One region of the Rossellomorea sp. YZS02 genome, then DNA from elsewhere that is predicted to be linked to it. Evidence: riboswitches for the same ligand, from Rfam matches in the RefSeq annotation. Region 1 holds a riboswitch; each other region holds the start of a gene.
The links. A riboswitch is a leader RNA that binds a small molecule or an ion and turns the genes downstream of it on or off. The one in region 1 is predicted to bind S-adenosylmethionine.
Positions count from the first base shown of each region.

Region 1 (8,112 bases):
GACTATTCGAAAGAAAGAGAAACATTTGGTAAACCTATCGCGGACCGGCAGGCAATTCAATGGCAGATTGCGGATTCTGCGGTAGAAATTGAAGCGGCCCGCTGGCTTGTGTTAAATGCAGCCTACACGCTCGATCAGGGTGAGGACAATCGCCATGTGGCATCGATGGCAAAGCTTTATGGATCAAATATGGGAAATCGAGTGGTCGACCGTGTCTTGCAAATTCACGGGGGGATGGGCTATACAAGAGAGCTTCCCATCGAGCGCTGGTATCGTGAGGCAAGGTTATGGCGCATTTATGATGGAACTGATGAAATCCAAAAACTGATCATCTCAAGAAATTTATTAAAAGGGCATGTGAAACTGGGGCAATTTATATAATTTTACAAGGAGGCAAAAGGAATGGGCGAACGATTCAGAGGAAAAGTGGCACTGGTGACGGGTGGAAGCAGAGGGATCGGTAAATCGATTGCGGGACTACTGGCTGAAGAAGGAGCGAAGGTGGCCATTATCGACGTGAATGAAGAGGCGTTGAATGATGCGGGAGAAGAATTTAAGCAGTATGAATTGTATACAAAAATGGCCAATGTCGTGGAATCACAGGAAGTGGAAAATGCGATGAAGGAAGTGTATGAATCCTTTGGCTCCCTTGACATTGTTGTCAATAATGCAGGTGTCATCAGGGATAATCTGCTATTTAAAATGACCGAGAATGATTGGCAAACCGTCATGGATGTGCATTTGAAGGGGTCATTTAATGTAGCGAAGGCAGCGCAGACATACATGGTGAAGCAAAGGTATGGGCGCATCATCAATATCTCTTCGACCTCTGCTCTCGGGAACAGGGGACAGGCAAACTATGCCACAGCAAAAGCGGGTCTTCAAGGGCTTACGAAAACCCTCGCCATTGAGCTCGGACCGTTTGGAATTACGACCAATGCGGTAGCACCCGGTTTCATCGAAACCGAGATGACGAAAGAGACGGCGAAACGAATAGGGATTACATTTGAGCAATTGGTAGAAGCGAGCCTGCAAGGAATCCCCGTTGGAAGAAGCGGGATTCCTGAAGATATTGCCAACGCAGTGGCCTTTTTTGCAGACGAAAAGTCATCTTTTGTCAATGGTCAGATCCTTTATGTAGCAGGTGGACCAAAAAATTAAAAAGGGAGAAAGAGGTGGAAATTATGTTTCAAGCATATATTGGGAAACGTTCGGCTCCAGTCCTAAATATTGTGGAAAAAGGTGCGGTGAAGAAGTTTGCGGAAGCGATAGGAGATCCCCATCCCATTTATGTTGATGAGCATGCCGGGAAACGGTCGAGATATAAAGGGAACATCGCTCCCCCAACTTTTCCGAGAGTATTGGAATATGGCTCCGTTGAAGGTTTTCATTTACCCAATGTGGGATTGATACATGGCGAACAATCCTTTCGATATGAAAGGCCATTGAGGGTAGGAGAAGGCATACGGTGTCATACTGAAATTAAAGACTATTATGAACGAAATGGGACAGGTGGGAAATTGGGCTTTCTTGTCATGGAAGACGTGGGTGAAGATATGCACGGGGAAAGGATTTTCACCTCTCAAGCGATTGTCATTATTACAGAAACAGTCAGAAAGAGGTTGAGTAAATGACAACACCACTATCACTCCATGTAGGAGCTAAACTTCCTCCGGTTGAATTGGATCCAGTATCGAGAATCGATTTAATTAAATATGCAGGGGCTTCCGGGGACTATAATCCCATTCATACGATCGATGACGAAGCCTTGAAGCTTGGCCTGCCAGGAATCATCGCTCATGGCATGTGGACGATGGGGAATGTGTCAAAACTCTTCAGTCCTTTTCATGAAGAAGGATTTATCAAGGATTACTCGGTACGCTTTAAAGGGATGGTCATGTTGGATGATGTGATTACATTGCGGGCAGAAATGCTGGATAGACAGGATAACCTTCTCCATTTTAATGTCACTGCAACCAATCAAGCAGAAAAAACAGTGATTGAAGGTAAAGTTGTCTTTGAGTTGATTTCTTAGTTTGAGAGAAAGAAAGTCACAGAATAATGAAAACAGCACTATCTAAAAATAGTGTTTTAAATCCCAAACAGATCGAATAGACATAAAGAGAATGAGCGTTTCCATAAAATGAGCCAAAAGATATAAATCCGATCAAAAAACTCGGGTTGACTTCTTTGTGGAATGTGATATTATTTAGAATATTAAAATTAATAACTCTTATCCAGAGTGGTGGAGGGATCTGGCCCTGTGAAGCCCAGCAACCTACGTATTGTAAGGTGCTAATTCCAGCAAAATGTTTATCCATTTTGGAAGATAAGGTATCCTTACCTGAACAACTTTCCAAAATGGAAGGTTGTTTTTTTATTTGTGAGTGAACTGGATAAGATGAAAATTGGGGGAATCATGTGGCGAAAGAAAAAAGTCAACAAGCAAATTTTGAAGAAGTAGCAGAGAAGATCCAATCCATGCTTGCGACCATGAATTATGGGTCGATCACCATTGTTGTTCAAGACGGAAAAGTCATTCAATTAGAGAGAAATGAAAAAGTTCGAATTAAATAAGCTGACTAGACAAACTAGAGGCGCATAACAAAGATAAGGGATACCCTTTTATCTTGTTATCGCCTCTTTTTATTTGGATAAGCATCAGGAAAAGGGGTGTATCATGTTAACCTATCAGACTTGGAAACAGCCAACCTTGGATTTCGAAGTGGATCCGGTCTACAAAGGAGCGTTAAATGTCCTGGAATGGACGTTCAGCCACTATGGTGAAAAAGTGGTGTATGCATGTAGTTTCGGAATTGAAGGCATTGTGCTCATTGATCTTATCTCCAAGGTACAGCCGAAGGCAACCATTGTATTCCTCGATACGGGCGTACATTTTAAGGAAACGTATGAAACGATAGAAAAAGTGAAAGAGGCATATCCGGAACTACTCATTAAAATGCAAAAACCTGAGTTGACAATGGAAGAACAGGCAAAAGTATATGGGGATAAATTATGGGAGAAAAATCCGAATAAATGTTGTCAAATTCGAAAGCTTGATCCGTTAAAGGATGCTCTGTCCAAAGGCAATGCCTGGATATCGGGGTTGAGAAGGGAACAATCTCCCACAAGACGACACGTTGAATTCATCAATAAGGATGAAAAATTCCAATCGGTTAAAATTTGCCCTTTAATTCATTGGACCTGGAAGGAGATTTGGCGATACGTCCATAAACATAATCTGACTTATAACTCCCTTCACGATCAAGGGTATCCGAGTATCGGGTGCACTCATTGCACAACACCGGCCTATGATATCAATGATCTCCGCTCCGGAAGATGGAAAGGAAAAGGAAAGACAGAATGCGGCCTTCATTGAAATGGGTGAAAATCTTTGCTTGAAATCACAGCCCTTATCATTAGTTTGTTCTTTGCTATGAACATTGGTGCCAGTGGAGCGGCTGCATCAATGGGAGTCGCATACGGTGCAGGAGCGGTAAAGAACATCAGGACAGCATTATGGATTTGTGCAGCAGGTGTCCTAAGCGGAGCAGTTCTGGGTGGTGGAGAGGTTGTAAAGACGATTAGTTCAGGAATCATCCCGCAGAATTTATTGTCGATCAAGATCGTTCTCATTATTTTATTATCTGCAACGATTTCATTGTTTCTGGCGAATGTGATCGGCATTCCTCTGTCTACAAGTGAAGTAACGGTGGGAGCAGTTGTAGGAGTCGGGGTAGCCTATCAGGTTCTGTATGTAAAATCACTTATTACGATTATGTCTTTCTGGGTTATCGTTCCTGTTATCGCCTTCTTAGTGACCTGGCTTGCAGGATGGGGTTTAGTCCAGCTTGAAAAGCGGGGGTATCATTTTGATAAACAGTGGCTTGCTTATCTGTTGATCATCGCCGGATTCTTTGAAGCTTTCTCAGCAGGGATGAACAATGTTGCCAATGCCGTTGGTCCATTGGTCGGTGCCGGGTTGATAACACCTTCACGTGGAATCTTGATTGGTGGTGCATTTGTTGGTCTAGGGGCTGTTTTGTTGGGAAAGAAAGTAGTCGAAACAAACGGCAAGAAAATTACGCAATACTCTAAAGCAGAAGGAATTCTCATTTCTTCAACAGGAGCCTTCCTCGTCATCTTGAGTTCTCTGTATGGGTTGCCGATCCCTCTGACACAAGTTACGTCCTCTTCCATCATAGGCTTAGGAGTAGCAAAAAACGGCAAGCACATGTTGCAAAAGAAAATCGTCAAAAAAATCGTCAAAATCTGGGTAGTCTCTCCCTTAATCTCACTCAGTATTTCATACTTTTTGGTCAAACTGTTAATCGATAGTGATCTGTACTCAATTGTCGTACCGATAAGCGTCATTATTGCCACGATAGGTGCGTTGTCCCTAATGAGGGTCATTAACGAGGAAAGACGGTCTGTCCACGAAGATGGAGGGGGAATTTGATCTTAATTCCGATTATACAAATATGTTAAGGAGGATATTTTGCATGAGTTTACAGGCGCACGGAGGAGTACTGGTCCAATCTTATTTACCTGAAGAATCCTACAAGGACATTCAACAAGAATTATCACTGGACGAAATCGCATTGAGTGATCTGGAACTGATTGCAATCGGTGCTTACAGTCCCATTGAAGGATTCTTGACCAAAAAGGATTATCAGCCCGTGGTGGAATCATCGAGGCTAGAAAGCGGATGTGTATGGAGCATTCCCATCACTTTGCCCATCGATAAGGAGCAGGCTGATCTTGTACAGATTGGGAAAAGGAGCAGGCTTGTATATAAAGGAGAAACATACGGGATTATCGACGTAGAGGATATCTTCGAACCTGACAAATATAAAGAAGCCCTCCTTGTCTATGGAACGACCGATGGAAATCATCCCGGAGTAAAGAAACTATTCCAGCGGGGTGATGTGTATGTCGGAGGCAAAATTACATTAGTGAAAAGACTATCGAAGCCTTTCAAGGAGTATGCATTCGATCCAGTTGAAACACGGAAAAGGTTTAAAGATAAGGGATGGAAAACGATTGTCGGTTTCCAGACCAGAAACCCTGTGCACAGGGCACATGAATACATTCAGAAAACGGCGCTTGAAACCGTGGATGCCCTATTTTTGAATCCGCTGGTCGGTGAAACGAAAGCAGATGATATTTCAGCAGAAATCCGGATGGAGAGCTATGACGTACTATTAAGGAACTATTACCCGAAAGACCGCGTATTTCTCGGAGTATTTCCTGCTGCTATGAGATATGCAGGGCCAAGGGAAGCCATTTTTCATGCATTAGTGCGAAAAAATTATGGATGTACTCACTTCATTGTCGGGAGGGATCATGCAGGGGTTGGTGATTATTATGGAACCTATGATGCTCAAAAGATTTTCGATCAGTTTACGGAAGAAGAGATCGGGATTACACCCCTTCGCTTCGAACATAGCTTCTATTGTAAGAAATGTGAAGGGATGGCGACGACGAAAACCTGTCCACATGGAAAAGAGTATCATGTCATCCTATCCGGAACAAAGGTAAGGGGAATGCTGAGGAACGGCGAAGTCCCCCCTTCAACATTCAGTCGTCCAGAGGTCATTGATGTATTGATCAAGGGTCTCAAACAAGAATCCAATTAATCGGCCGGGGAGGAAGATAGCTTGAGTGAAAAACAAGAAAACATTGTATGGCATGAATCTACGATCACCAAACAGCAAAGAAGGAAAAAGAATGGTCATCAAAGTTTCATTCTCTGGTTCACAGGATTATCTGCTTCAGGTAAATCGACAGTGGCGAATGCACTGGCTGCCTCCCTTTTTAAACAGGGAAAGCAGGTGTATGTTCTGGATGGGGATAACGTCCGCCACGGATTGAATCATGATTTAGGATTTGACGAGGACGACCGTAAAGAAAACATCAGACGGATAGGGGAAGTGTCGAAACTCTTTATAGATAGTGGTCAAATTGTACTCACCGCGTTTATTTCACCTTACAGAAAAGATCGGGATCTTGTAAGAAGCCTGGTAGGACCCCAAGAGTTTCTGGAAGTATATGTACATTGTTCCCTGGAGGAATGTGAAAAGCGTGATCCAAAAGGATTGTACAAAAAAGCCCGTAAACAAGAAATCACTCATTTCACGGGAATCAGTGCTCCCTATGAAGAACCGGAACATCCCGAAATCGTCCTGGATACAGAAAAAAACTCAATTGAACATTGTGTAGAAAGTCTGTTGGCCGAATTAAAGGAAAAACAATTGATATAAGGAGAGGAAATCATGGCATATAAGAAATCGTGGGAGTCTAATGAAAAGCTGAACAAAACAGAACAATGGAAGCTCGAAAAAGACGGATTGAAGATATTCGGGGATATTCCGTATTATGCCGAAAACGGATTTTCTTCCATCCCGAAAGAAGAATGGGATAAATTCAAATGGGCTGGCCTTTACCTGCAAAGACCCAAGGAGGACGGCTACTTCATGATGAGGGTGAACGTTCCATCAGGTATCCTGAATTATGATCAGGCAAGGGCACTTGCTTCCATTTGTAAAGAATATGGCAGGGATGTCTATGATATCACCACCCGTCAGGCAATCCAGTTTCACTGGTTGAAGATCGAGCAGATTCCGGACATATTTAAACGATTGGAGGAAGTCGGATTGTCTTCTGCCGGGGCATGCGGGGATATTACTCGTAACATCGTCGGAAACCCTCTGGCTGGCATCGATCCTGATGAATTATTCGATACACGCAGCGTCGTGAAGGAAGTCTACGATTTCTTTCAGCATAACGAAGATTTTTCGAATCTTCCAAGAAAATATAAAGTAGCGATCTCCGCAAATATCAACAATGCATCTAATGCTGAAATCAATTGTGTTTCTTTTGTTCCTGCTAGAAAAAGGATTGATGGGAAGGAAGAGGCCGGATTTCATGTGAAAGTCGGTGGCGGGTTGTCAGCAAGACCATTCCTCGCACAGGAACTGGATGTATTCGTCCTTCCTCATCAAGTGAAAGACGTGACGGTTGCCCTTACGACCATATTCCGCGATTACGGTTATCGCGAGAAACGTCATTTAGCGCGGTTGAAATTCCTGATGGCCGACTGGGGACCGGAGAAATTCAAAGAGAAATTACTGGAGTATGTAGAACTCCTTCCGGCAGGGACCGATGCGGTACAGGGATGGAACGCAGGGTACTTCTACGGAGTCCACCCTCAAAAACAAGAGGGACTTAATTACGTCGGGCTGAATGTTCCGGTAGGCAGATTGAACTCGGATGAAGTGTATGAGCTCGCCAGGATCTCCAAGAAATACGGAAATGGTGAACTTAGAAACTGTAACTCTCAGAATCTCATCATTCCAAATATTCCAGATGAGCATGTGGATGCTTTGCTTTCCGAGAAGATTTTTGATCGGATTTCAACGAGTCCCCTTTCTTTTATCGGATATTCCGTATCATGCACAGGAATAGAATACTGCAATCTGGCTCTTGTAGAGACGAAGGAGCGGATGAGACAAATTGCAAACGAGTTGGATCAGGAATTGACCTTGGACGTACCGGTAAGAATCCATATGGTTGGATGCCCAAACTCTTGTGGACAGCGACAAATTGCTGATATTGGTCTCCAGGGAATCAAAATGAGAACGAAGGACAAAAAAATGATCGAAGCGTTTGAAATCTATGTAGGAGGAACCCTTCAAGAAGGAGGGAAACTGAATGAAAAGCTGAAAGGGAAAGTGGAAGCCTCCAACCTTTCAGAAGTTGTGAAGCAATTATTAATTCATTTTAAACAAACGAAGGAACAGGGAGAAACCTTTTTTGACTACATCAATCGGGTCGGGACATCTACATTTCAGGAATCGTTGGATCAGTTGCTTCAGGAAGCATAAGGAGGTAAAGATAGATGGATTTGTATCGATTTGAAGTCACGGCACGTGATTTCGTCACAATAGTCGTTGTAGCGGCTGAATCGGATGAGAAAGCCTTTGACCTGGTGGAAATCGAACTTGAGAAGTACTTTTTGAAAAAGCCGGATGTTGTGGATATTTCTTTATATGAAAAGCGCAGGATCCGGGGGAATGGTGCAGGATTTGTTCTGCACGAACAGGAAACGAT
Region 1 is NZ_JAXBLY010000012.1:45,821-53,932, reverse strand. Features, by position in the region: gene SLH55_RS12940 (acyl-CoA dehydrogenase family protein) at 1-381, shown strand, start outside; gene fabG (3-oxoacyl-ACP reductase FabG) at 403-1,161, shown strand; gene SLH55_RS12930 (MaoC family dehydratase N-terminal domain-containing protein) at 1,185-1,634, shown strand; gene SLH55_RS12925 (MaoC/PaaZ C-terminal domain-containing protein) at 1,631-2,035, shown strand; SAM riboswitch class I at 2,231-2,336, shown strand; gene SLH55_RS12920 (YezD family protein) at 2,422-2,577, shown strand; gene SLH55_RS12915 (phosphoadenylyl-sulfate reductase) at 2,681-3,379, shown strand; gene SLH55_RS12910 (anion permease) at 3,437-4,459, shown strand; gene sat (sulfate adenylyltransferase) at 4,503-5,639, shown strand; gene cysC (adenylyl-sulfate kinase) at 5,661-6,263, shown strand; gene SLH55_RS12895 (nitrite/sulfite reductase) at 6,276-7,886, shown strand; gene SLH55_RS12890 (DUF3906 family protein) at 7,901-8,112, shown strand, end outside.

Region 2 (8,112 bases), on a different contig from region 1:
ATACGACCTTTCTTAATTTTTCGCGACTCTCCTCTTCCAACCGCAGCCTCGTTTCTTCATGTTGAATCCCATTCATGATGCTAAGTCCATCCATTGCATCCTTCGCATAAAGAACCAGGCCATCGTATTCCCTGCCAATTTTATTTGTAGTGAATTTTCGGGTGAGGGCCGCACCTCCTACTACCAGAGGAACTGATATATCAGACTGTTTTAAGTCTTGGGCAGTAATGACCATCTGCTGTGCAGACTTCACAAGGAGTCCGGACAAACCTACGATATCGGGCTTTTCTTCCCGTATGACCCCGATCAGTTCCTGTGGTGTCACTTTAATGCCTAAATCAATTACTTCATATCCATTGTTACTGAGGATAATATCAACAAGATTCTTACCAATATCATGAACATCTCCCTTAACCGTAGCCAAGATCACCTTTCCCTTTGAAGAAGAATTTTCCGTTTGTTCCATATGCGTTTCCAGATGAGCTACGGATGCTTTCATTACCTCGGCACTTTGTAATACTTCCGCTACGATCAACTGGTTATCATTAAACAACCTTCCGACTTCACTCATTCCAGCCATAAGGGGCCCATTGATGATTTCAAGGGGTGCGTCATACTTTTCCAAGGCGATATTTAGATCGTCAATCAGTCCTTCCTTCGTCCCTTCCACCACATAATGTGCCAGCCTTTCTTCCAATGTCATCGTGTTGACTGGTACCTTTACTTCTTTCTTTTTACCCCTATAAAACGCAGTAAATTCTGCCAGTGTTTCATCGGTCGTCTCAAAAAGGAGTTTCTCGGCCATTCGAACCTCTTCTTCAGGAATGGAGGCAAAACGCTCTAATTTTTCCGTATTGACGATGGCATAATCAAGTCCCGCTTTCGTACAGTGGTAAAGATATACCGCATTTAGGACTTCCCTTCCGACAGGGGGCAGTCCAAATGATACGTTACTAACCCCTAAGATATGAGGGCACTCAGGAAAGAATTCTTTTATCTGTCTTATCCCTTCAACTGTAGCATTGGCTGAACCGATATATTGCTGATCTCCTGTTCCCACTGGGAATACAAGGGGGTCAAAGATGATGTCTTCTGAAGCTATTCCATATTTCTCAGTTAACAGTTTATGTGAGCGGATGGCAATGTCTACCTTTCGCTCTACAGACACTCCCATTCCCTTTTCATCAATTGTGCCTACCACAACCGCTGCTCCGTATTCCTTCATCAATTTTGTTATCTTCTCGAACCGTTCTTCCCCATCTTCCAGATTAATCGAGTTAATAATTACTTTTCCTTGAGAATACTTCAATGCGGTCTCAAGCACTTTCTCATCCGTCGAATCAATAACAAGTGGAACTTTTACTTTTTTCACCACTTCCTGGATAAATACATTCATATCTTCTACCTCTTCACGATCGGGATCCGCAAGGCAGATATCGATTACCTGAGCTCCATTTTTCACTTGCGCTCTCGCAATCTCTGAAGCTTCTTCTATCTTATTCTCTGCGATCAATCGTTTGAATTTTCGCGAACCGATGACATTCGTCCGTTCACCGACCAGAATCGGTCTTCTATCTGGATCTTCATAAACAAACGGTTCAATTCCTGACACTGCATGAGGATGAGATTCTTTAGGTTTACGAGGAGGGAATCCCTTCACCACTTCTGAAAGGGCACGGATGTGCTCCGGTGTGGTTCCACAGCACCCTCCAACAAGATTCAGCCAGCCTTTCTCAGCAAAACCCTTCATCTTTACACTGAGTGAATCAGCAGTCTCATTGTAATTTCCCTCTTCATCAGGTAATCCTGCATTCGGATAACAGCTGACATAAGTAGTTGCCAGACTTGATAAGGAACGAATATGATCCCTCATAAATTCAGGTCCGGTTGCACAGTTCAGACCAACGACCAAAGGGTTTAAATGTTCAAGAGATAAATAAAATGCTTCGATTGTCTGCCCCGCGAGTGTAGTGCCCATCGGCTCAATGGTTCCGGATAACAATATGGGAATCTCTTTCCCTTTGGAGTCAAAGGCAGTTCGAATGCCGAGGTTTGCCGCTTTTACATTTAAAGCATCCTGACTCGTTTCGAGAAGTAGTACATCAACGCCTCCATCGAGAAGACCTTCTGCTTGAACACGATAGTTTTCTACTAACGCATCAAAGCTTATTCCTCCTGTTACGGATAAGGTTTTGGTAGTGGGACCTAGAGATCCTGCAACAAACCTGGGCCACTCGGAGGTTGAGACATCTTCTACAGCTCTTTTGGCGATTTCAGCTGCTTTTTTATTAATTTCATATGCTTTTGAGCCTATCTCATATTCGTCCAGTACAATGGGGGTAGCACCAAAGGTGTTTGTTTCAATCACATCAGCTCCGGCTTTCAAATATTCCAGATGAATCTGATAAATGACCTCCGGCGCTGTCAATACCAGATTTTCATTACAGCCCTCAAGCTCTTCTCCACCAAAATCCTCCGGGGATAAATTCGCTTGTTGAAGCATCGTTCCCATTGCTCCATCGAGTACAAGTATTTTTTTCCTAAGCTGTTCTTCAAACAAAGTGATGGCCATAGGGAACCTCTCTTTCTGTGTTGGTTTTCTCTTGTATATGATGAATCAGTTCAATGCTCATATCGTACCTGACAAAAGGCGTGATAAGATAAATCCCATTAAAAAGTTCTATTGCTGTATCAAGTAAGTCTTTTGCTATCTCCATTCCAACTGTTCTTGCAGCGACAGGATCACTTCCTGCTTCCTTCATTCTTTGTCTTGTTTCTTCTGGAACGTTTATCCCAGGTACTTCATGATGGAGAAACTCTGCATTTCTTGAGCTGATCAGCGGCATGATCCCTATAAAAATGGGAACATCTAAATGCTTTGTAGCCACATGTACTTGAAACAGCTGCTCTTTCCCAAAGATCGGTTGAGAAATAAAATAGTCAGCACCTGCTTTCTTTTTCTTTTCAAGTCTTTTTACAGAAGCGTCTAAATGACGGAAATTCGGATTAAAAGCTGCACCTACTGAAAATTGAGTTCGTTCCCGGAGTGATTTACCGGAAAAGGATATACCCTCATTGTTCTGTTTAATCAATTCAATGAGTTCGAGGGAAGATAAATCATAAACGGATGCTGCCCCTGGAAAATCTCCAATCTTGGCAGGGTCACCCGTTATCGCTAATATATTGTGTATCTCTAACGTGTGTAAGCCCATTAAATGGGACTGAAGTCCAATCAGGTTTCGATCCCGGCAAGTGATGTGGACCAAAGGTGTAAGGTCAAACTTGGATTTGACCAGGCTTCCAATGGCATCATTACTTATTCGAGGCGACGCTAACGGATTGTCAGCAAGCGTTAGTGCATCAATTCCAGCTTCCTTTAATGCCTCAGCACCTTGGAAGAATAGCTTCGTGTCAAGGTGTTTAGGTGGATCTAGTTCAACAATGATCGTTTTATTTTCTCTTACCTGCTCATGCAGCAAGTTTGCCTTGATAGAAGGTGACGATAACTGAACAACTTTTTTCTTTTTAACCTTTTTTTCTTTCACGGGCTCCCGGCTTTTTAACCTTGCAGCTACAGAACGAATGTGATCAGGTGTGGTTCCGCAGCAGCCACCAATGATTCTTGCACCTTGCAGTCTCAATTCGTTGCTTATATCACCAAAGTAATCAGGTTCAGCAGAGTAATAGAATCGACCTTCTTCATAGTTCGGCAGACTGGCATTCGGATAGACGGATAGAAACGCCCTTTTTGGTAGTGGTACCCCCTCCAGGGAATTCACCATATGAAATGGCCCCATGCGGCAATTGATGCCGACAACATCGGCTCCCAGTAATTCTAATTGTAGAAGGGCGTCTTTTATTTCCATTCCATTTTGAAGAACTCCGGTTTCATGAAGGGAAACTTGAGCAATAACAGGAATGTCTGCTTCACGTTTAGTAATGTTTAATACAGTGGTTAATTCTTCAAAATCATAAAAGGTTTCAAGCAGTATGCCATCTACACCCTCTAATAATAAACAGTATAGCTGTTCACGAAAGCTTCTTTTGATTTCTTCGAGGGACACATTTTGTTTAATGCCCCTGATTCCCCCGATCGTGCCCAGAATATAGGTGTTCTCTCCCGCAGCTTTTCTTGCCAGACGCACTGCAGCTGTATTAATTTCTTTAACCGATTCCTCCAATCCGTATCTGGAAAGCTTTTGATAATTGGCTCCATACGTATTGGTCTGTATGATATCTGCTCCTGCATCAATATACTCTTTATGGACTTTCAACACTTCATTTGGGTGAGAAAGATTCAGCTCTTCAAAGCATCTGTCCACTCCATATGAATACAACAACGTTCCAATCGCACCATCTGCAAGTAAGATTCTCTCTTTCAGTGCTTCCAGCAACGGCTTCATGACATCCCCTCCTTTTACTATAAATTTATTACGTTGTCTCGATTGATTTCTTGTATACTATCCAAACCCTTTTTAAGATCGGAAATTAATTCATCCACGTTTTCAAGTCCTACTGACAATCGTAATAAACCATCAGTAATCCCTCTCCGCTCTCGTTCCTCTTTGGGCATGGAAGCATGTGACATTCTTGATGGATAGGATAAAATGGACTCTACTGCTCCCAGACTGACGGCAAATACGGGAATATTTATATTTTGTATGAGTTGCTTTACTTCATCTTCCCCTTTTAATCGGAAGGAAAGAACCGCCCCAGGACCCTCAGCTTGTCGAACTTGTATTTCACGACCGGGATGATAGCTCAAGCCAGGGTAGTACACTTCTTCTACTTCCTTTCTGTTTTCCAGGAAGGTAGCAATCTTATATGCGGATTCTGAAGATTCCTTCAATCTTACATGCAGAGTTTTGAGTCCCCTCAAGAGAAGCCAGCAATCTTGTACCCCGAGTACCGCTCCGAACGAATTCTGAAGGAAAGCAAGCTTCGAGGCAATCTCTTCATCACCCGTTACCGCAAGCCCCGCTAAGACATCACTATGCCCGGCAAGAAACTTCGTGGCACTGTGGAGGACAACATCTACACCCAGACTGATCGGTCTTTGAAGCAGTGGAGTCATGAATGTATTATCAAGAAACGTTAAACATCCATTTGCCTTGGCAAGCTTCACGACTCCCTCAATATCCGTGATGTTCAGGAGTGGATTCGATGGTGTCTCCATATAGATCACTTTTGTATTGTGTTTTATTGAACAAGCCACTTCATGCAGGTCCTTCATGTTCACAAAGGAGTATTCAATATCAAACTTAGTGAGGACTTCCGTGATCATCCTGTAGGTCCCACCGTACACTTCTTCTGATACGAGAACATGATCCCCGCTCGACAATAATAAAAAGCTTGTGGAGATTGCCGCCATTCCCGATGAAAAGGCAAAGCCCCTTATCCCTCCTTCGAGCTCAGCTATCGTTTCCTCGACGGTTTCCCTCGTTGGATTTCCCGATCGGCTGTAGTCATAGGTTCCGTACTGATCGAAATCCTGTTGATGAAAAGTTGTTGCATGATGGATTGGCGTAGAGACCGCTCCTGTTTCTTTATCAAATCCGTGAGAATGAATGAGTGACGTCTGAAGTGAAAATGGTTTTTTACTCATACGTAAGCACCTCTTTTTCCAATTGTTGAAAAACATTCTCCAGATCTTCAATCAGGTCATCAATATATTCAATTCCTACAGAGAACCGTAGAAGTCTGTTGCAGATACCTAACCTGTTTCGCTCTTCTTCAGGAATGTCTGCATGTGTTTGAGTGGCGGGATAAGTGATAAAGCTTTCAACCCCCCCTAAACTTTCGGCAAACGTAATAATGTTTAGTTTTTGAAGAAAGGGAGCAACCCATTCTTCCTTTGCTATACGAAAGGAAAGCATGCCTCCTTTACCCGGATACAAAACGTCTGTTACATATTCATGCGAATCAAGAAACTGTGTGACTTCTTTAGCATTTTTTTCGTGTTGAGCCATTCTGAGACTAAGTGTTTTCATTCCTCTTAATAAGAGCCAACAATCGAATGGTGATAGAACTGCACCGATAGAATTTTGAACGGTGTAGATTTTTTCCCCCAGTTCCTCTGTCTTTACAATCACAACACCTGCCAAAACGTCATTATGCCCCCCTAAGTATTTTGTCGCACTGTGGATTACAATGTCTGCTCCTTCACTAAGTGGCTTCTGCAGGATCGGTGTATAGAAGGTATTATCAACAATTAATATCAAACCGTTACGTTTAGCAAGTCGGGAAACCTCAGAAATACTTGCTTCATTCATTAATGGATTGGTCGGTGTTTCGAGAAAAATGGCCTTGGTTCTGTTAGTGATTTGTTCTTCAATGGAGACAGGATCACTTGTATCGACGAAATGAAATTTGATACTGTATTGTCTTTCATACTGTATGAATAAACGATAGCTTCCGCCGTATAAGTCTTTTGAAACAATCAATTCATCCCCACTATTAAATAAGCTAAGAATGGCCTGAATCGCTGCCATACCCGAACTAAAGGCAAATGCCTTATGCCCCTCCTCCAAGCGCGCAAGGGTATCCTCTAAAGTAGCACGTGTTGGATTTCCAGTTCTTGTGTAATCATAACCTGTCGATTGTCCAATCCCTTTATGTTCATAGGCAGTCGACAAATGAATGGGCAGGCTCACAGCACCCGTTGCAGGATCTTTCCGATTTCCTGCCTGGACAAGCATTGTATCAATATGATTTTTCAACATTCTTCTCTCCTTTTCTATCTTGAATACGAAAAGGGAAAAAACAAAAAACCTTCTTACTGAAAATAAGAAGGTTTTGTACATTCGTTCTCCCTCTTATCGTCCAAGTTGACATCAACTTGCTGGAATTAGCACCATACCTAAACTCACGGCTGGTTGCTGAGGTGTCTTCGGGCCAGTCCCTCTACCTCTCTTGATAAGAAACTATATGATTTTGTGAAAAATAACTTTCCCATAACTTATAACAAAGAAGCACGAAAGTCAATGATAATTATGAATTATCCGAAAATAATACAAATGTACCTATTCATCCGAAGGCGTTTTCTTCAGACTGAATAACCAAACAACAAATGCGTTTAGGCGTGAATCTCAATGAAAGATCCCTATCTTTGTTTTTATCTCTGTCATAAAGGGAATCGCCTTTTTTCTTGCCTTGACAGCACCTTCTTGTAGAATGGCATCCAATTTTTCAGGGCTGGCCATTAGTGCCTCATACTGTGCTCGCGGTTCTTCAATAAATGAATTCATGACTTCAAAAAGTTCTTTCTTCGCTTGCCCCCAGCCTATTCCTCTTTGATACCTTTTTCTCATTTCTTCTACTTGTTCGGGTGTTGCAAATTCTCTGTATAAAGAAAATATGATGGACGATTCTGGATTTTTAGGTTCTTCAGGAGGAGAAGAATCTGTTTTAATTTTGTTGATTAATTTTTGAAGCTTTTTTGGCTCTTCGAATAAGGGAATCGTATTGTTATAACTTTTACTCATTTTTCTTCCATCCAGTCCTGGCAGTACAGCCGTTTCTTCCTCTATAATGTAATCGGGAAGTACAAAGGTTTCTCCATATTGCTTGTTAAAATTTTCTGCAAGGTCCCTTGCGATTTCAACATGCTGAATTTGATCCTTTCCTACAGGGACGATCTCCGTTTGGAATAACAGGATATCTGCCGCCATTAGTATGGGATAAGTGAATACACCCATATTGACCCCGGCATCCGCTTCCCTGCCCATCTTATGATTTTCTTCAGCAATTGATTTATATGCATGTGCTCGATTCAATAATCCTTTAGGTGCAAAGCATGCTAGAATCCAGCTTAATTCAAAAATCTCAGGTATATCAGACTGACGATAAAAGATTGCCCGGTCTGGATCGAGTCCTAATGCTAACCAAGCTGCCGCAACTCCATAAGTCAGTTCTTTCATTTCAGCCTGATTATGAATTTTCGTAAGACCATGGTAATCCGCTACAAAATAGGCTGTGTTGTAAAAATCATTTTCTGCTAATTTCAAAGCAGGTTTTATTGCACCGATATAATTACCTAAATGAATCCTTCCTGTAGGTTTAATTCCGGTCAGAACTTGTCTTTTCAACCCTATTCCCCTCACTTTTCATTCT
Region 2 is NZ_JAXBLY010000007.1:155,283-163,394, forward strand. Features, by position in the region: gene metH (methionine synthase) at 1-2,572, opposite strand, end outside; gene SLH55_RS09230 (bifunctional homocysteine S-methyltransferase/methylenetetrahydrofolate reductase) at 2,553-4,403, opposite strand; gene metC (cystathionine beta-lyase) at 4,421-5,605, opposite strand; gene SLH55_RS09240 (methionine biosynthesis PLP-dependent protein) at 5,598-6,722, opposite strand; SAM riboswitch class I at 6,813-6,922, opposite strand; gene SLH55_RS09245 (tryptophan--tRNA ligase) at 7,089-8,087, opposite strand.
Region 2: it holds a riboswitch for S-adenosylmethionine, as region 1 does, so the genes downstream of both, SLH55_RS09240 (methionine biosynthesis PLP-dependent protein) here and SLH55_RS12920 (YezD family protein) in region 1, are expected to answer to the same signal.

Region 3 (7,821 bases), on a different contig from region 1:
ACTACTTTTTGACATGTCGGGTTCTGATCATTCAGGACCCTTTTTTGTGTCTTCATTTTCACTTAAGGATAAGTGAACTGCCTGACGAGGTAACCTTCCGGACCCAATCACAAGGAGGAGAAGGTAGATGGCAATCGAGTTAAAATCTCAATTTACAAACAGTAAAAAAGTGTACGTCAGAGGATCACGGCCGGACATAAACGTTCCGATGAGAGAAATTGAACAGAGTAAGACGAAGGCAGCCTTTGGGGAAGAAGAGAATGCTCCTGTTTGTGTTTACGATACGAGTGGGCCGTATACAGATCCACAATATCGTGTGGATATCAATAAAGGATTGCCTTCGGTGCGGAAGAAATGGATTATGGAACGAGGAGACGTGGAAGTCTACGAAGGACGTGAAGTCGTTCCGGAAGATAACGGTTATAGAAGTAAAGACCCCGGTGCCGGGCTGAAATGGTTCCCTCATGCAAACCGAAATCCTTTACGGGCAAAAAAGGGTGGTAACATCACTCAAATGCACTACGCAAAGAAAGGAATCATTACACCAGAAATGGAGTTCATCTCAATCCGGGAAAATGTGGATCCGGCTTTTGTAAGAGATGAGGTGGCAAGCGGAAGGGCAATCATACCTTCTAATATCAATCATCCTGAATGTGAGCCCATGATCATCGGCCGACACTTCCATGTGAAGATCAATGCGAATATCGGCAATTCTGCTGTATCATCCTCGATTGAAGAAGAAGTGGAGAAAATGACATGGGCAACCAGGTGGGGCGCAGATACCATCATGGACTTATCGACAGGGAAAGACATTCATACTACACGTGAGTGGGTGATTCGGAACTCTCCCGTCCCTGTAGGTACTGTACCGATCTATCAAGCTCTGGAAAAGGTAAACGGGATAGCAGAAGATCTTACGTGGGAGGTGTACCGGGATACGCTGATCGAGCAGGCAGAGCAGGGTGTTGATTACTTTACCATCCATTCCGGGGTATTGTTGAGATATATTCATTTAACCGTTGATCGTACCACAGGTATCGTGTCACGGGGAGGTTCGATCATGGCACAGTGGTGTCTGGCCCATCATAAGGAGAACTTTCTTTATACCCATTTTGAAGAAATTTGTGAAATTGCAGAGGCTTATGATATTTCGATTTCACTAGGGGATGGATTAAGACCGGGGTCGATCGCAGATGCCAATGACGAAGCCCAATTTGCTGAGCTTGAAACACTGGGCGAGTTAACGAAAATCGCTTGGAGGCATGATGTCCAGGTGATGATTGAAGGGCCTGGTCATGTCCCGATGCATATGATTAAAGAAAACGTGGATAAGCAAATGGAAATCTGTCATGAAGCCCCTTTCTATACATTGGGACCATTAACGACAGATATTGCACCAGGATACGATCATATCACTTCTGCCATTGGGGCTGCGATGATCGGCTGGTTCGGGACGGCGATGCTCTGTTATGTAACACCAAAGGAACATCTCGGGCTTCCGAATAAAGACGATGTCCGGGAAGGCGTCATTGCATACAAGATTGCCGCCCATGCAGCTGATTTAGCGAAGGGGCATCCAGGTGCACGCATAAGGGACAACGCCCTTTCCAAAGCACGATTCGAGTTTAGATGGAATGATCAATTCAATCTCTCCCTGGATCCTGAACGGGCAAGGGAGTATCATGATGAAACCCTCCCTGCCGAAGGGGCAAAGACCGCCCACTTCTGTTCCATGTGCGGACCCAAGTTTTGTTCTATGAGAATCTCACATGATATCAGGGGGATGAAGGGCAGTACTGTAGAGTCACAGTTTGAGAGGGACAAAGGGTTGAAAGAAAAGGCGAAGGAGTTTGTTGAAAATGGATCCAACCTCTACCGGTAATCAAGGTTCTCATATACTTTTGTTGCAGAAAGAAATGCTGATTCTGCACCAAAGGATCATGGACCTTGAGAAAGAAGTGAAGGGCATCCAGGCCAGGTGCAAACATGTCTTTTATGAAACTCCCGCCTCACGGAATTGCATCAAGTGCCATTATGCAGAAAGTACGTACTATTAAGGAGATTGAAAAAGGATGAAATTTTCTTTTGACAGTCAATTGTTCCCGTGCTACGATAAGTACTAATTTCCGAATAGTAAAAATATAAGCATAAAACTCTTATGTAGAGAGGTGGAGGGACTGGCCCTGTGAAACCCGGCAACCGTTCAATTTTTATTGAAAAGGTGCTAATTCCTGCAAAGCCTTGGCTTTGGAAAATAAGAGGGGATTCCACTAAATATGAAGCCCTCTCTTTCATTGATGGAGAGGGCTTTTCGTTATCTGGTAAAAGGACAATTGAATAGACAAATGCAATAGGTGCTGAGTTTTACTCAGCTAAGAGGGAAGACCGGTGAAAATCCGGCGCGGTCCCGCCACTGTATAGGGGAGCAACTTATCATTTAACCACTATTTCATCCGAAATGGGAAGGGGTAAGAAGCGACGATCCTGAGTCAGGAGACCTGCCTGTTGTATGCACTTATGCTCTACGGGGATATAGAGAGGGGTGAGGAATGCGTGTTGAGAATACCGATTGGTCTCGACTCTAGTTAAGTATGCGTATGAATCTCTCTTTCTTTTGAAAGAGAGATTTTTTTGTTGGGGCTATAATCACAATTCTGAAAAGATGGGGAGTGTGTTATTTGAGTAAGGTCATGAGTTCGAATTTAGGGTATCCGAGAATAGGGGAAAATCGTGAATGGAAAAAGGTATTGGAGAAATATTGGTCCAATAAGGTGGACGAAGAGACGTTCCAAAAACAAATGGAAGTTATACGTCTCGCGCATGTGAAGAAACAGAGGGATCAGGGAGTGGATTTGATTCCCCTTGGGGACTTCTCGCTTTATGATCATGTACTGGATACTGCCGTGATGTTTGGAGTCGTTCCGGAAAGATTTGACTATCAAGGTGGGAAAGTACCTCTCGATACGTATTTTGATATTGCAAGGGGGACGAAGGATTCCCCAGCATCGGAAATGACGAAATGGTTTAATACCAACTATCATTATATCGTCCCGGAATTTTCCGGCTCGGAACCTAAGCTGGTGGAAAATCGACCGCTGGCTTTTTACCGAGAAGCGAAAGAAAAGCTTGGTATCAAGGGGAAGCCTGTGATCATTGGGCCATTCACATTTGTGAAATTGTCTAAAGGGTATGATGATGGGGATGGAAACGCACTTGTGGAAAAATTGGTCCCTCTATACGCCAGAGTCTTAAAGGAATTACAGGAGGAGGGAGTAGAATGGGTGCAAATGGACGAGCCGATCTTATGTACCTCCATCTCCAGACAGGAGGTGGAACGCTTTAAAGAGGTCTATGGGGTATTAAAGCAATCTGCTCCCCATGTGAAGGTTATTCTTCAAACCTATTTCGATCGATTGGAGCATTATCAAGAGGTGATGGCCATACCTGTGGACGGGATAGGAATGGATTTTATTCATGATCGGGGAGAGAATTTGGATGCCATCAGAAGGAACGGGTTCCCTGCAGATAAGATACTCGCTGCCGGGGTGGTGGACGGCAGGAATATTTGGAGAAGGAATCTTGTTGACGCCCATTCATTTGTATCTTCATTGACTGATCTAGTATCGAAGGACCAATTAATCATTCAACCATCCTCCAGCTTGCTTCACGTACCGGTGACCGTGCGGAGGGAAGATGCTTTGGATCAAACCCTTAGAGAACGCTTGTCTTTTGCTGATGAGAAATTGAAGGAGGTGGTCATTCTTGCGAAAGCGATCGGGAAAGAAACGGGGATCTTACAGAAGGAGTTGGATGGAAGTGTGAAATCCATCGCTGCCCGGCATGAATCAGTCGGTAGCAGCAGAGAAGCATATGAAGAAAACCGATTGACTGTCAGGAGGTTGTCCCCCTATTCCATTCGCCGAAAGGTACAATCCGAGCTCCCCCTTCTTCCCACTACTACAATCGGGAGCTTTCCTCAGACCAGTGAGGTAAGGAGACAGAGATTGAAGTGGCGTAAGGGTGAGATTGGTGACGACGCATATCGGGAATTCATTCGTGGAGAAATAAAACGGTGGATCACCATCCAGGAAGAAGTCGGATTGGATGTGTTGGTACACGGTGAGTTTGAACGGACGGATATGGTCGAATTTTTCGGCGGAAAATTGGAGGGCTTTCAGTTCACAAGATTCGGATGGGTCCAGTCCTATGGATCGCGATGTGTGAAGCCGCCAATCATATATAGAGATGTGAAATTTATACAACCGATGACAGTGGATGAGACGGTATATGCCCAGTCGCTAACCAAAAAGCCGGTTAAAGGGATGTTAACAGGGCCGATCACCATTCTGAACTGGTCATTCGTGAGGGAGGATCTATCACGCAACACAGTAGCTAACCAGATTGCCTGCTCTCTCTGCAAAGAAATTGAATCACTTGAAGAACAGGGAATTCGGATGATCCAGGTTGATGAACCCGCTCTCAGAGAGGGATTACCATTGAAGAAGGAACGGTGGGATGACTATTTACAAGCTGCTGTTCATTCATTTAAGTTAGCCACTTCGTCAGTTCGGGATGAAACGCAAATTCATACCCATATGTGTTATGCCGATTTTGAAGATATCATGGAAGCCATCAGTGAACTTGATGCAGATGTCATCTCAATCGAGACGTCGAGGAGTCATGGTCAACTGATCAACATTTTTGAGGAAAGCATATACGACAAAGGGATAGGCTTGGGTGTGTATGATATTCACAGTCCCCGGATACCTGAGAGTGAGGAAATCATCAAGCATATTAAGCGTTCTTTAAAAGTGTTGAATCCTACACAGTTTTGGATTAATCCTGATTGTGGTTTGAAAACCAGGGGAATTGCTGAAACCATTTCATCCCTAAAAGTGATGGTGGAATCAGCGAAGCATGTCCGTTCAGAACTTCTCGTGAAGAATGAGTAAGAACATGCGTCATAGAATGAACATCATGAAAGGAGCAACAAATGTCCTACGTAGCCATCGGGAGAATTATACAGGTATACAATGAGCGATACCCTCAGCATACTTGCCTATATATGATCAGTGATAAGAGAGAAGATGAGTTGGAGAAGGGGAGAATATCTTTAAAATCTGAGGTGAAGCTTATGGCAAGTGAGAAGGTATGTAATATATATGCTCCCCAGTAATAGAGAACCTTGGGTCTACTCAACAGATGAAAATTTTCTTCCCCAATACACGTGATATGTGTTAACTTATACTTATATAGAGTTTACATACACAAGGGGGATTCACACATGAATGGAGAAAAACTGAGGATGATCATCCACTGTGCGATCTTTGCAGCGATGACGGGGATCTTCGCACAGATTGAAATACCATTGCCACTCGTTCCCATCAGCGGGCAAACACTGGCAGTCGGAATCACGGCTACGATCCTTGGAAGCAGATATGGGGCATTGTCGCTGATTTGTTATGCGGCACTAGGTGCTGTCGGGGTACCCGTGTTCGCAGGGTTCAGCGGGGGTGCGCAAGTGCTTGTCGGTCCGACCGGCGGCTATATTTTTGGCTTTATCGTAGCGGCTTTCTTTACAGGTTATATTCTTGAAAAAACGAAGTTCACCATTCCGATGGCGATGATCGCCAATACGGTTGGGATGATCATTACATTGATCCTGGGGACCATTCAACTGAAATTTGTAGCGGACCTGGGCTGGAATCAGGCGATGGCAGCGGGAGTTTATCCGTTTATCGTAGTCGGTCTGATCAAAGCGTTCCTGGCAAGCTGGATAGGTATTACGGTAAGAAAGCGTTTGGTTCAGGCAAAATTGATCCAGAGTCGGAAAGTGGCCGCATAAGTAAAAGTGGACTCCTATTTTTAGGAATCCACTTTTTTTTATTTAGAATTTATACATTGACCAGTAACCAATATCCTTAAATCCAATCCGTTTATATATCTTTCCTGCTTCAGGATTATCATAGAAAAGGCAAAGCTCTTTTCCTTCGTTTAGAACGTCACGGCAAAGCTTCGTCATGCACTCTGTGGCATATCCCTTTTTCTTATACTGGGGGTGGGTGCATACAGCGACGATCATGGCGGACATGCTATTTTCCGCCGTAGTGGACGCGGAAGAAACAAACTGTCCATCCTGTTCCACGAAGTAGCTGCGGGCAACCCCTTTTTCCATCCCGTGCTTTCTTTTCTCCACTGTAAAACTTCCTCCGCTGAACTCAGGGATAGCGTTCAACAGCTCTACAAGCTTCGGTAAATCATCGAAATTGGCCTCTTTCACATGGGGCAGATCGTGGTCATCCATGGCCGAGGTACTGTCGCATTTGGCATAATACATATGTCTCTTCGAATCGATCTTCCTTGATAAGTAGGGTTCAACTTCAGTGACAATTCGTTTCAAACCTGAAACGATGCTGTAGTCTTCCGTCCCGTTGATAATAGCGGCGAACCCTTCCGCATCGAATTCCCCCATGGAAAACGGAATGAAGTTTTCCCGGTACTTAAGGAGGATCCCCCTTAAGTTTCCTTCATCATCGAAATCGCCCCAGATTCTCTGGAAATCCTGCTCATATCCGAAGGCTTCAATGTCCCCGATGATGAATAAATTCTCAGCAGGTTGTTGTTGAATAAGCTGCTGGCAACTATCGTGATCTTTTTCTGTAAGCTGTCTGATCATCTTGATTCCCCCTGTAAAATTTAATCATAATCATACCAAAATTAGTAATATTTAGTAAAGTTTTATTTTTAGGTGAAATCAGAAAAAGAATGGGGAATTGGTAATGGTTTTAAAATCCGAGTATTAGGGAAACTTATGAGCAAGAACAGTTTTAAGGAGGAGCACAAATGCTTTGGACCATCATCGGAATTTTATTAGTTCTTTGGTTACTAGGATTGATCTTTAAAATCGGTGGAGCCGTCATCCATGTTCTACTGATCATCGCCGTTGTTGTATTCTTATTCAACAGAATCACCGGCCGGAAAAAAGGGCTATAACGATAACAAAGGTCCGTCCCTCAAATGTGAGGGACGGACCTTTGTATGTCAGGATGATTTATTTAACGGACGGGCCGCCTTTTTGTTCGATGTCAGAAGGGACGTTTGAGAATTTCTTGAAGTTCTCGTTGAACTTGTGAGCAAGTTCTTTTGCCTTCGCTTCATAAGCGGATTCATTGGACCAGGTCTTCTTAGGCTGAAGGACTTCGTCTGGAACACCAGGAACGTGGACCGGGATGTTCAGACCGAAGATTTCATCTGTCGCCGTTTCAACATTCGTCAGTTCGCCTTCAAGAGCGGCTTGAATCATGGCACGGGTGTAAGAAAGCTTCATGCGGTTTCCGACACCGTATTCTCCACCGGTCCAACCAGTGTTCACTAAGAATACCTGTGCATTGTGCTCATCGATCTTCTTACCAAGCATTTCTGCATAACGAGTGGCAGGAAGCGGAAGGAATGGAGATCCAAAGCAAGTTGAGAATGTAGCTTGCGGTGACGTGATTCCGCGCTCAGTACCTGCAAGCTTTGATGTATATCCGCTTAAGAAATGGTACATTGCCTGTTCTTTTGTCAGCTTGCTGATCGGAGGTAATACGCCGAATGCATCAGCTGTCAGGAATACAATCGTATTTGGGTGTCCTGCTATACTTGGCTCCACGATGTTTTCCATCGCTTGAAGGGGGTAGGCAGCACGCGTGTTTTCTGTTAAAGTGTTATCATCATAATCCGGGAGGCGGGACATGTCATCAAGAACGACATTTTCAAGTACTGAACCGAAACGGATTGCATCAAAAATCTGTGGCTCCTTCTCACGCGTTAACCCGATAC
Region 3 is NZ_JAXBLY010000019.1:69,925-77,745, reverse strand. Features, by position in the region: gene thiC (phosphomethylpyrimidine synthase ThiC) at 128-1,882, shown strand; SAM riboswitch class I at 2,154-2,261, shown strand; cobalamin riboswitch at 2,336-2,521, shown strand; gene metE (5-methyltetrahydropteroyltriglutamate--homocysteine S-methyltransferase) at 2,679-4,952, shown strand; gene SLH55_RS17685 (biotin transporter BioY) at 5,285-5,845, shown strand; gene SLH55_RS17680 (GNAT family N-acetyltransferase) at 5,888-6,676, opposite strand; gene SLH55_RS17675 (lmo0937 family membrane protein) at 6,844-6,993, shown strand; gene pckA (phosphoenolpyruvate carboxykinase (ATP)) at 7,052-7,821, opposite strand, start outside.
Region 3: it holds a riboswitch for S-adenosylmethionine, as region 1 does, so the genes downstream of both, metE (5-methyltetrahydropteroyltriglutamate--homocysteine S-methyltransferase) here and SLH55_RS12920 (YezD family protein) in region 1, are expected to answer to the same signal.

Region 4 (8,112 bases), on a different contig from region 1:
GATGATCTAGTTTTGATCGAGGTAAGCAGTACAGAAGAATTACAGCAATCGATTGATGGTCATACGTTAGCAGCCGTATACCTTTATACACCAATGTGTGGTACATGCCAGGTTGCAGGTAAAATGATGGACGTTGTGGAGAAACTTCCCCAGTCGTTCCATTTTGTGAAAGCAAACTTGAACTACTTGCCCGAATATGCAGAAGAGCACTCCATTGAAAGTGTACCCTGCCTGCTCCTCTTAAAAGATAGCGTGGAACAAGAAAGGATTTATGCCTTTCAATCCGTTCCATTCATCTATGAGACCATCACCAAGAATGCTTAGAGAGATAAAAGACCTTTTTAAAGAGGGTCTTTTTGTTTGGCTGTTTTCGCAAAGATTGTTGCTATTCTCATACAAACCAAGATATACGATGCTCTGTCATTTAAGTTATGGTGCAGGAGGGTGAAGGGAACTGCTTCGCTTTCCACGGACGTTCGGCCGAGCCTCCTCAGCAAAAACCGCTTCCGGGGTCTCGGCACGCCTGTTTTCCGTAGGAGTCTACGCAGTTCCCTTCACCCTCTGGAGTAGTATGTGTTGACAGAGCAAAATGGTGTGTGACCATCAGTTTTAAAAGAGTATGGGACTATGAAATAAAATCAGTCACTGCAACGAATGAAAAAGCAGTGGCATACCCGATCTCCACATTTCCTTTGTGATAGTCAAATTTCGCGTCAGTTGATTGGAGCGGAAGGTGCTCGACTCCTGCGGGAAACGCTGGACAGGTGAGACCCCGCAGGCGAAGCCGAGGAGGCTCACCGCCAGCCCCGCGGAAAGCGAGCACCTGTAGCGGAAATCAACCGCCACTCGCTACATCCAAAAACAACAATGTTTACGAAAACAGCCTTTTGTTTTTATACTTTGGACATTTTAGCATTTTTCGTTCTACATTCGCAGACATATTTCTCGGGAAATGGTTCGAATCCCCTCATTTTTTGACCTTCCATCATCCAAATTCTTACTGTTCGACAAATTTGATACATCCGTTCAAAACATGTCGAGAATGTTTAAAAGGGAATGATCACCTGAAGTGGAATTGTAAGTATATAGAAGTTTCACTGGGAGGGTATTCATGCGACTATATTTAGAGGAATTAGTAGATCAGTGTCATTCAAGATACCATTTACGACTCTTGTTTCCAGACAGCCCATTTATCCTTCATTTTCAATGCAGGGATTGGATCTATGGAATTTCCATTTCGAACAGCCGTTGTGCAGTATTAGAAGATATAATGCCTGAAGCACATTTTGTGATCGAGGGAGAAGAGGGGGATATCATTTCTCTGTTGACAGGTGAAGAGCGATTGTCCCAACTGGTTGAAAAAGGAATCCTTGAAGTCAGGGGAGGATACCGCCCGCTGCTATTTGTGGAGTCGGTGCTTTGGTTGACAAGGTCCAGGGTGAAGGAACCGGTTAAAGTGTCATAAAAGTAAAAAAAGAATTGACACTTTTCTATATCCGATGATAGAATCTCTCTTGTAGCAAATTTTCAGAGTCTTTAGCTAATAAAATTAAATAACTTGATACTTTACTCTTATTTAGAGAGGTGGAGGGACGTGCCCTATGAAGCCCGGCAACCGTCAATGAAAATTGAAATGGTGCCAATTCACTCAAAGCGATTGCTTTGAAAGATGAGAGAAAGGATAGTCCTATATATGATTATGCCTTTCTGCTTATCGCAGGAGGGCATTTTTTTATTGAATATCCTGAAAGAGCTTGAGAGGTTGCAGGGATATATTTACAATCCTGATTAAAACGACCGTTTTACTTAGAAAGAAGGTGGAGACAACATGATCAGCATTTCAGATGTAAAGAAAATCTATCAATCCAAAAATGGTCCGATTGCTGCAGTTGATGGAGTAAATATTGACATTGCCGAAGGAGAAATTTTTGGAGTGATCGGCTATAGTGGTGCAGGTAAAAGTACGCTGATTCGAATGCTCAATGGACTCGAGGTTCCGAATCAGGGTATTGTCGATGTGAATGGACAAATCGTTTCCAAGGTGAAGGGGAAAAAGTTGCGAGAGGCAAGACAGTCCATTGGAATGATTTTTCAACACTTTAACCTCCTCTGGTCCCGGACTGTCCTGCAAAATATTATGTTCCCCTTGGAAATTGCAGGGGTACCCAAGAAGGAAAGGATACAAAGAGCCAATGAATTATTGGTGCTGGTCGGATTGGAAGGCAGAGGGGATGCCTATCCTTCTCAACTGAGCGGAGGGCAGAAACAAAGAGTCGGGATAGCGAGGTCTCTGGCGAATAATCCAAACGTCCTTCTATGCGATGAAGCCACCTCAGCATTAGACCCGCAAACCACCGATTCCATCCTTGATTTGCTGGTGGACATCAATCAACGGTTAGGACTCACAATCGTCTTGATCACCCATGAAATGCATGTGATCAAAAAAATCTGTCACCGTGTGGCTGTCATGGAAAAAGGGAAGGTTGTAGAAATTGGTGATGTCCTGGAAGTGTTCCGGAATCCACAAGAGCAGGTGACAAAGCGATTTGTAAAGGAAGTATCCCAAGGAGAGGAAACGGGAGAAACAATTCAGCACCTATTGGAACAGTATCCGAATGGAAAAGTCATTAAATTTACATTCGTGGGCGATTCGACTGAGCAACCGCTCATCACCAGCCTGATCAGGAAATTCGATCTTGAAGTCAATATCCTGCAAGGGCAAATTTCACAAACACAAAAAGGAGCTTACGGTACGCTATCCGTCCATCTGGACGGGGAAGAACAGACGGTCAACAAAGCCGTTCAGTTTGCCGAAGAGCAGTTGGTTAAGGTGGAGGTGTTACGAGGATGATGGAGAACTTATTTCCGAATGTGGATTGGGAAAAGATGTGGGAAGCCACCCTTGAAACCCTTTATATGACCGGGATGTCGGTGTTAATTACATTTGTATTGGGGATGATCCTTGGAATTTTGTTATTTCTTACATCCAAGGAAAATTTGTGGGAGAACAAGCTTACTTATACCATAACGAGTGCAGTGGTCAACGTGTTCCGCTCCATCCCGTTCATTATCCTGATTGTACTATTGATTCCCTTCACCAAATTATTATTGGATACGATACGTGGAGCGAACGCAGCTCTTCCTGCTTTGATCATAGGAGCGGCTCCTTTCTATGCCAGGATGGTTGAGATTGCTCTGAGAGAAGTGAACAAAGGCGTCATTGAAGCAGCGAAAGCAATGGGAGCTAAAACGAGTACGATTATATGGAAAGTATTGATCCCTGAATCACTTCCGGCTTTAATATCAGGAATCACAGTAACAGCCATCGCCCTCGTTGGATATACAGCGATGGCAGGGGTCATCGGGGCAGGAGGCTTGGGGAATCTCGCCTATCTGGATGGATTCCAGCGCAGCAGGGAAGATGTAACACTGGCAGCAACGATCATGATTTTACTTGTCGTTTTCGCCATTCAACTAATAGGTGATTTCTTTACAAATAAATTAGATAAAAGATAAAAAGGAGAGAATGATAATGAAAAAATGGGCAGCAGGTATTATTGCAGCAACGAGTATCTTTGGTTTAGCAGCATGCGGGAATGATTCAAGTTCCGGAGGCAGTGACGAGAAGGAGTTAGTGGTTGGGGCATCGAATGTACCTCATGCAGAAATTCTTGAACAAGTGAAGCCGATCTTAGAGGAGGAAGGGATCGATCTTCAAATCGAGACGTATCAGGACTATATCCTACCGAACAAAGACCTGGATAATGGGGACCTGGATGCGAACTATTTCCAAACCACACCGTATATGGACTTACAAATGAAAGAAAATGACTATGATTTCGTCAACGCCGGCGGAATTCATATCGAGCCGATCGGTGTATACTCTAAAAAGTATAAATCACTTGAGGACCTTCCAGAAGGCGCAACGATTCTCATGAGTAACTCCGTTTCCGACCATGGACGCATCCTTACTTTATTGGAGAAAAAGGGTCTGATTACATTAAAAGACGGTGTCGAGAATACACAGGCTCAACTGGAAGACATCAAAGAAAACCCTAGAAACCTGAAATTCGATTATGAATACGAAGCAGCCCTGCTTCCACAAATGTATGAAAATGAAGAAGGGGATGCGGTCGTCATCAATTCGAACTATGCCATCGATGCTGGCTTGAAGCCACTCGAAGATTCAATTGCCATCGAAGACAGTAACTCACCGTATGTAAATGTGATTGCAGTGAACAAAGGTGATGAAAACAAAGAAGAGGTAAAAGCTTTGGTTGAGGCATTGCGCTCAAAAGAAATCCAAGACTTCATCAATGAAGAATGGGACGGAGCGGTGGTACCGGTAACTGAATAACAATCATAAGAGACTGGGACAAAAGGGTTTCAGATAAAGAAAAATCCGAACGAGTAATTTGATAAAAATCTAACTCGTTCGGATTTTTAATTTTTAAAATCCATGTATTTAGCAGGTTCTAGCTGTTGATTGGAGTGCAAGACAAAGACTCCTGCGGGAAAAGCGGAATAGGTGAGACCCCGCAGGAGCGCAAGCTGTGAGGAGGCTCGCCTTCCGCCCGAGGAAAGCGAAGTCTTGCACGGAAATCAACAGCGGTGTAACACGTAATCTCATTGTTCGTCTTTAGAGTGTATAGATTTAGTTATGTCCCAGCCTCTTTATTTGATCACAGCCCTTTCCGTAATTTAATAACATAATCATTTCCTGATTGGCTCATACTATTTCCGATGAATCTATTTTGAGATGGAGTTGAATGAAATGCAGATGGAACCGAGAAATACAACAGAAGCAGCCCTTCATGATTATAAAATGGGACTTGGAATCTTCACTGAGAAAATGCCGGAACTAGCTGAGCAGTATAACACATTTACCGAGCACTGCTTTAGAGAAGGAGTACTTACCAAAAAAGAAAAACAGCTGATTGCCCTTGGAATCAGTCTGTATTCACAGGATGAATACTGCATCATCTATCACACAAAAGGATGCCTCGATCAAGGGTGCAGTGAGGAAGAAATCCTTGAGGCCATCGGCGTAACAGCTGCATTCGGCGGAGGAGCCGTCATGAGCCAGGCAGTCACCCTGGTTCAACAGTCGATTCAAGACTTGAATCAATTAAAGCAATAACCTAATCGAGAGGGAGAAATCCTTCTCTTTTTTTTGACTCTTTTCGTAAGGCAGTTTTCTCAAAAATTGTTGCGATTCTTATACAGACTTAAGTTTTGGGTATGCTCTGTCATTTAGGTTGTGGTGCAGGAGGGTGAAGGGCACTGCTCCGCTTTCCACGGACGTTCGGCCGAGCCTCCTCAGCAAAAACCGCTTCCGGGGTCTCGGCACGCCCGTTTTCCGTAGGAGTCTACGCAGTTCCCTTCACCCTCTAACGTAGTCAGTAGTTGACAGAGCAAAATGGTGTGTGACCATCCGTTTAAAAAGAGTATGGGACTATGAAATAAAATCAGTCACGGCAACGAATGAAAAAGCAGTGTCATACGCTATCTTCACATTTCCTTTGTGATAGTCAAACTTTTCGTCAGTTGATTCTCGCTGCAGGCGCAGCCGAGGAGGCTCACCGCCAGCCCCGCGGAAAGCGAGCACCTGGAACGGAAATCAACCGCCACTATCTTCGTCAAAAGCAACAACAGTTGCCATTTTTGAAAGAGAGTATCAAAAAATCAATAAATATACATTCTAATTAATAAATTCACACTTCCATACTATTAATTGGCAGTATAATGGCGGAATTTTGTGAAAACTTAAGGGTAGCCCCCGGGAGTGATTCTGAAGGTGAATTTTTCAGAAAAAATGATGAAATTCCGGTTTTGTCTTATGAACGAGGGGGTAGTATAGTTGTAAAGTAATTAAAAACCTGAAAGGAATGATTCATTATCGACTCTCTTGAGAGTATCTCGTACACAAGTGAAATGGAAAAGGCTATGCATGGAGCCCATGGGATTGGTTATGAGGTGTACAAACGAAAGCATGATGTCAGGATGCAAGTAGAGCAGAAGAGAGAGCAGGAATACAAGGAAAGCAGAAGAATGATTGCGGCCCTTGATCGCAGGGTGCACGCTAATATATAATAAGGAAGAAAAAAGGAAACCAGTGTAGGATGTGCACTGGTTTTTTGCTGTTTATAGATGATGAAAGGGCAGAAAACCGGCTAAAGTCCGCCAAAGAGAAACAAGTCATCGACATCCTACATTTTTCCACCCGTTTAGGACAACAATAGATAAGGATTCTATCGTCCGGTTAACATGAACTGACAACTTGAAAAAGTTGATTATAGCTTTTATTTGTTATAAGATTGTAATGAGAATAAATTGAGAATGATTAAAGAATTGTATTCTTAAATTCATTATAAAGTCACGGAGGTAAATACACATGGCAGGTTCTACTTTAACAATTAAAGATCTTCATGTTGAGATTGAAGGAAAGGAAATCCTGAAAGGGGTTAACCTTGAAATTAAGGGTGGAGAAATCCACGCAGTAATGGGACCAAATGGTACAGGTAAATCAACTTTATCTTCTGCTATCATGGGTCACCCGAAGTATGAAGTGACAAAGGGAAGCATCACGTTCGACGGTGAAGATGTCCTTGAAATGGAAGTGGATGAGCGCGCTCGCGTAGGTCTATTCCTTGCAATGCAATATCCAAGTGAAATCAGTGGCGTAACGAACGCAGACTTTTTACGTTCAGCCATCAACAGCCGTCGTGAAGAGGGCGAAGAAATTTCCCTTATGAAATTCATCCGCAAAATGGATTCCGAAATGGAATACCTTGAGATGGATCCGGACATGGCTCAACGTTACCTGAACGAAGGATTCTCGGGCGGAGAGAAGAAACGTAATGAAATCCTTCAATTAATGATGATCGAACCAAAGATCGCTATCCTTGATGAAATCGATTCAGGTCTTGATATCGATGCTCTTAAAGTTGTTTCAAAAGGAATCAACAAAATGCGTGGGGAAGATTTCGGTTGCCTGATCATCACTCACTATCAGCGTCTTCTTAACTACATCACTCCAGATCATGTTCACGTCATGATGCAGGGACGCATTGTGAAATCAGGCGGCGAAGAATTAGCTCAACGCCTTGAGGCGGAAGGATATGACTGGATTAAAGAAGAGTTAGGAATCAAAGACGAAACTGTTGGCCAAGAAGCGTAAGTGTTAGGGGGATGAAAATGACTGTAGAAACGAAACTACCAGTAGATCAGGACTATGTCAGCTCCTACTCAAAACAACTTGGAGAGCCAGAATGGTTAACAACCCTTCGTACAGATGCCTTTGATAAAGTAAAGGATCTTAGCCTTCCAGTTGCTGATAAAACGAAGATCACAAATTGGAATTTCACTCAATTCCAGAAGCATTCAGTTGAAAGTGACGCGTTTTCATCATTGAGCGAGCTGCCTGAAGAAGCGAAAGCATTAGTTGATTTAGAAAACAAAGATCAAAGTCTTTATATTCAACGGAATAATACACCTGCTTTTCTTTCACTATCGAACGAATTAAAAGACAACGGTGTTATTTTTACGGATATTTTTACAGCAGTGAAAGAACACAGCGAACTTGTACAGAAGTATTTCATGACTGAAGGCGTGAAAACGGATGAGCATAAGCTTACTGCCCTTCACGCAGCGTTGATGAATGGAGGAGCCTTCCTGTACATTCCTAAGAATGTGGAACTTTCTCAACCGATTCAAGCGGTTTACGTTCATGACAATGCTGAAGTTGCTATGTTCAACCATGTATTGGTTGTCGCAGAAGATAATAGCTCTGTCACATATGTAGAAAACTATATCTCTACAGCTGATGTAGAGAACGGTGTATACAATATCGTCACAGAAGTGTTGGCAAATAATAACGCGAAAGTGGCATACGGTGCAGTGGATAATCTTACAAGCGGATTCACGACATATGTAAACCGTCGTGGTGTAGCAGCAAGAGATGCCCGCATCGAGTGGGCTTTGGGGTTAATGAACGACGGTGATACCGTTTCTGAAAATGTGACGAACCTGATGGGCGATGGCTCATATGGTGATACGAAAACCGTCGTTGTCGGACGTGGAAAACAAAAACAAAACTTCACGACGAAGGTT
Region 4 is NZ_JAXBLY010000011.1:16,772-24,883, reverse strand. Features, by position in the region: gene SLH55_RS12035 (toprim domain-containing protein) at 1-10, shown strand, start outside; gene SLH55_RS12030 (thioredoxin family protein) at 13-324, shown strand; gene SLH55_RS12025 (hypothetical protein) at 1,112-1,465, shown strand; SAM riboswitch class I at 1,570-1,676, shown strand; gene SLH55_RS12020 (methionine ABC transporter ATP-binding protein) at 1,829-2,851, shown strand; gene SLH55_RS12015 (methionine ABC transporter permease) at 2,848-3,516, shown strand; gene SLH55_RS12010 (MetQ/NlpA family ABC transporter substrate-binding protein) at 3,533-4,357, shown strand; gene SLH55_RS12005 (carboxymuconolactone decarboxylase family protein) at 4,775-5,140, shown strand; gene SLH55_RS12000 (hypothetical protein) at 5,947-6,093, shown strand; gene sufC (Fe-S cluster assembly ATPase SufC) at 6,395-7,180, shown strand; gene sufD (Fe-S cluster assembly protein SufD) at 7,198-8,112, shown strand, end outside.
Region 4: it holds a riboswitch for S-adenosylmethionine, as region 1 does, so the genes downstream of both, SLH55_RS12020 (methionine ABC transporter ATP-binding protein) here and SLH55_RS12920 (YezD family protein) in region 1, are expected to answer to the same signal.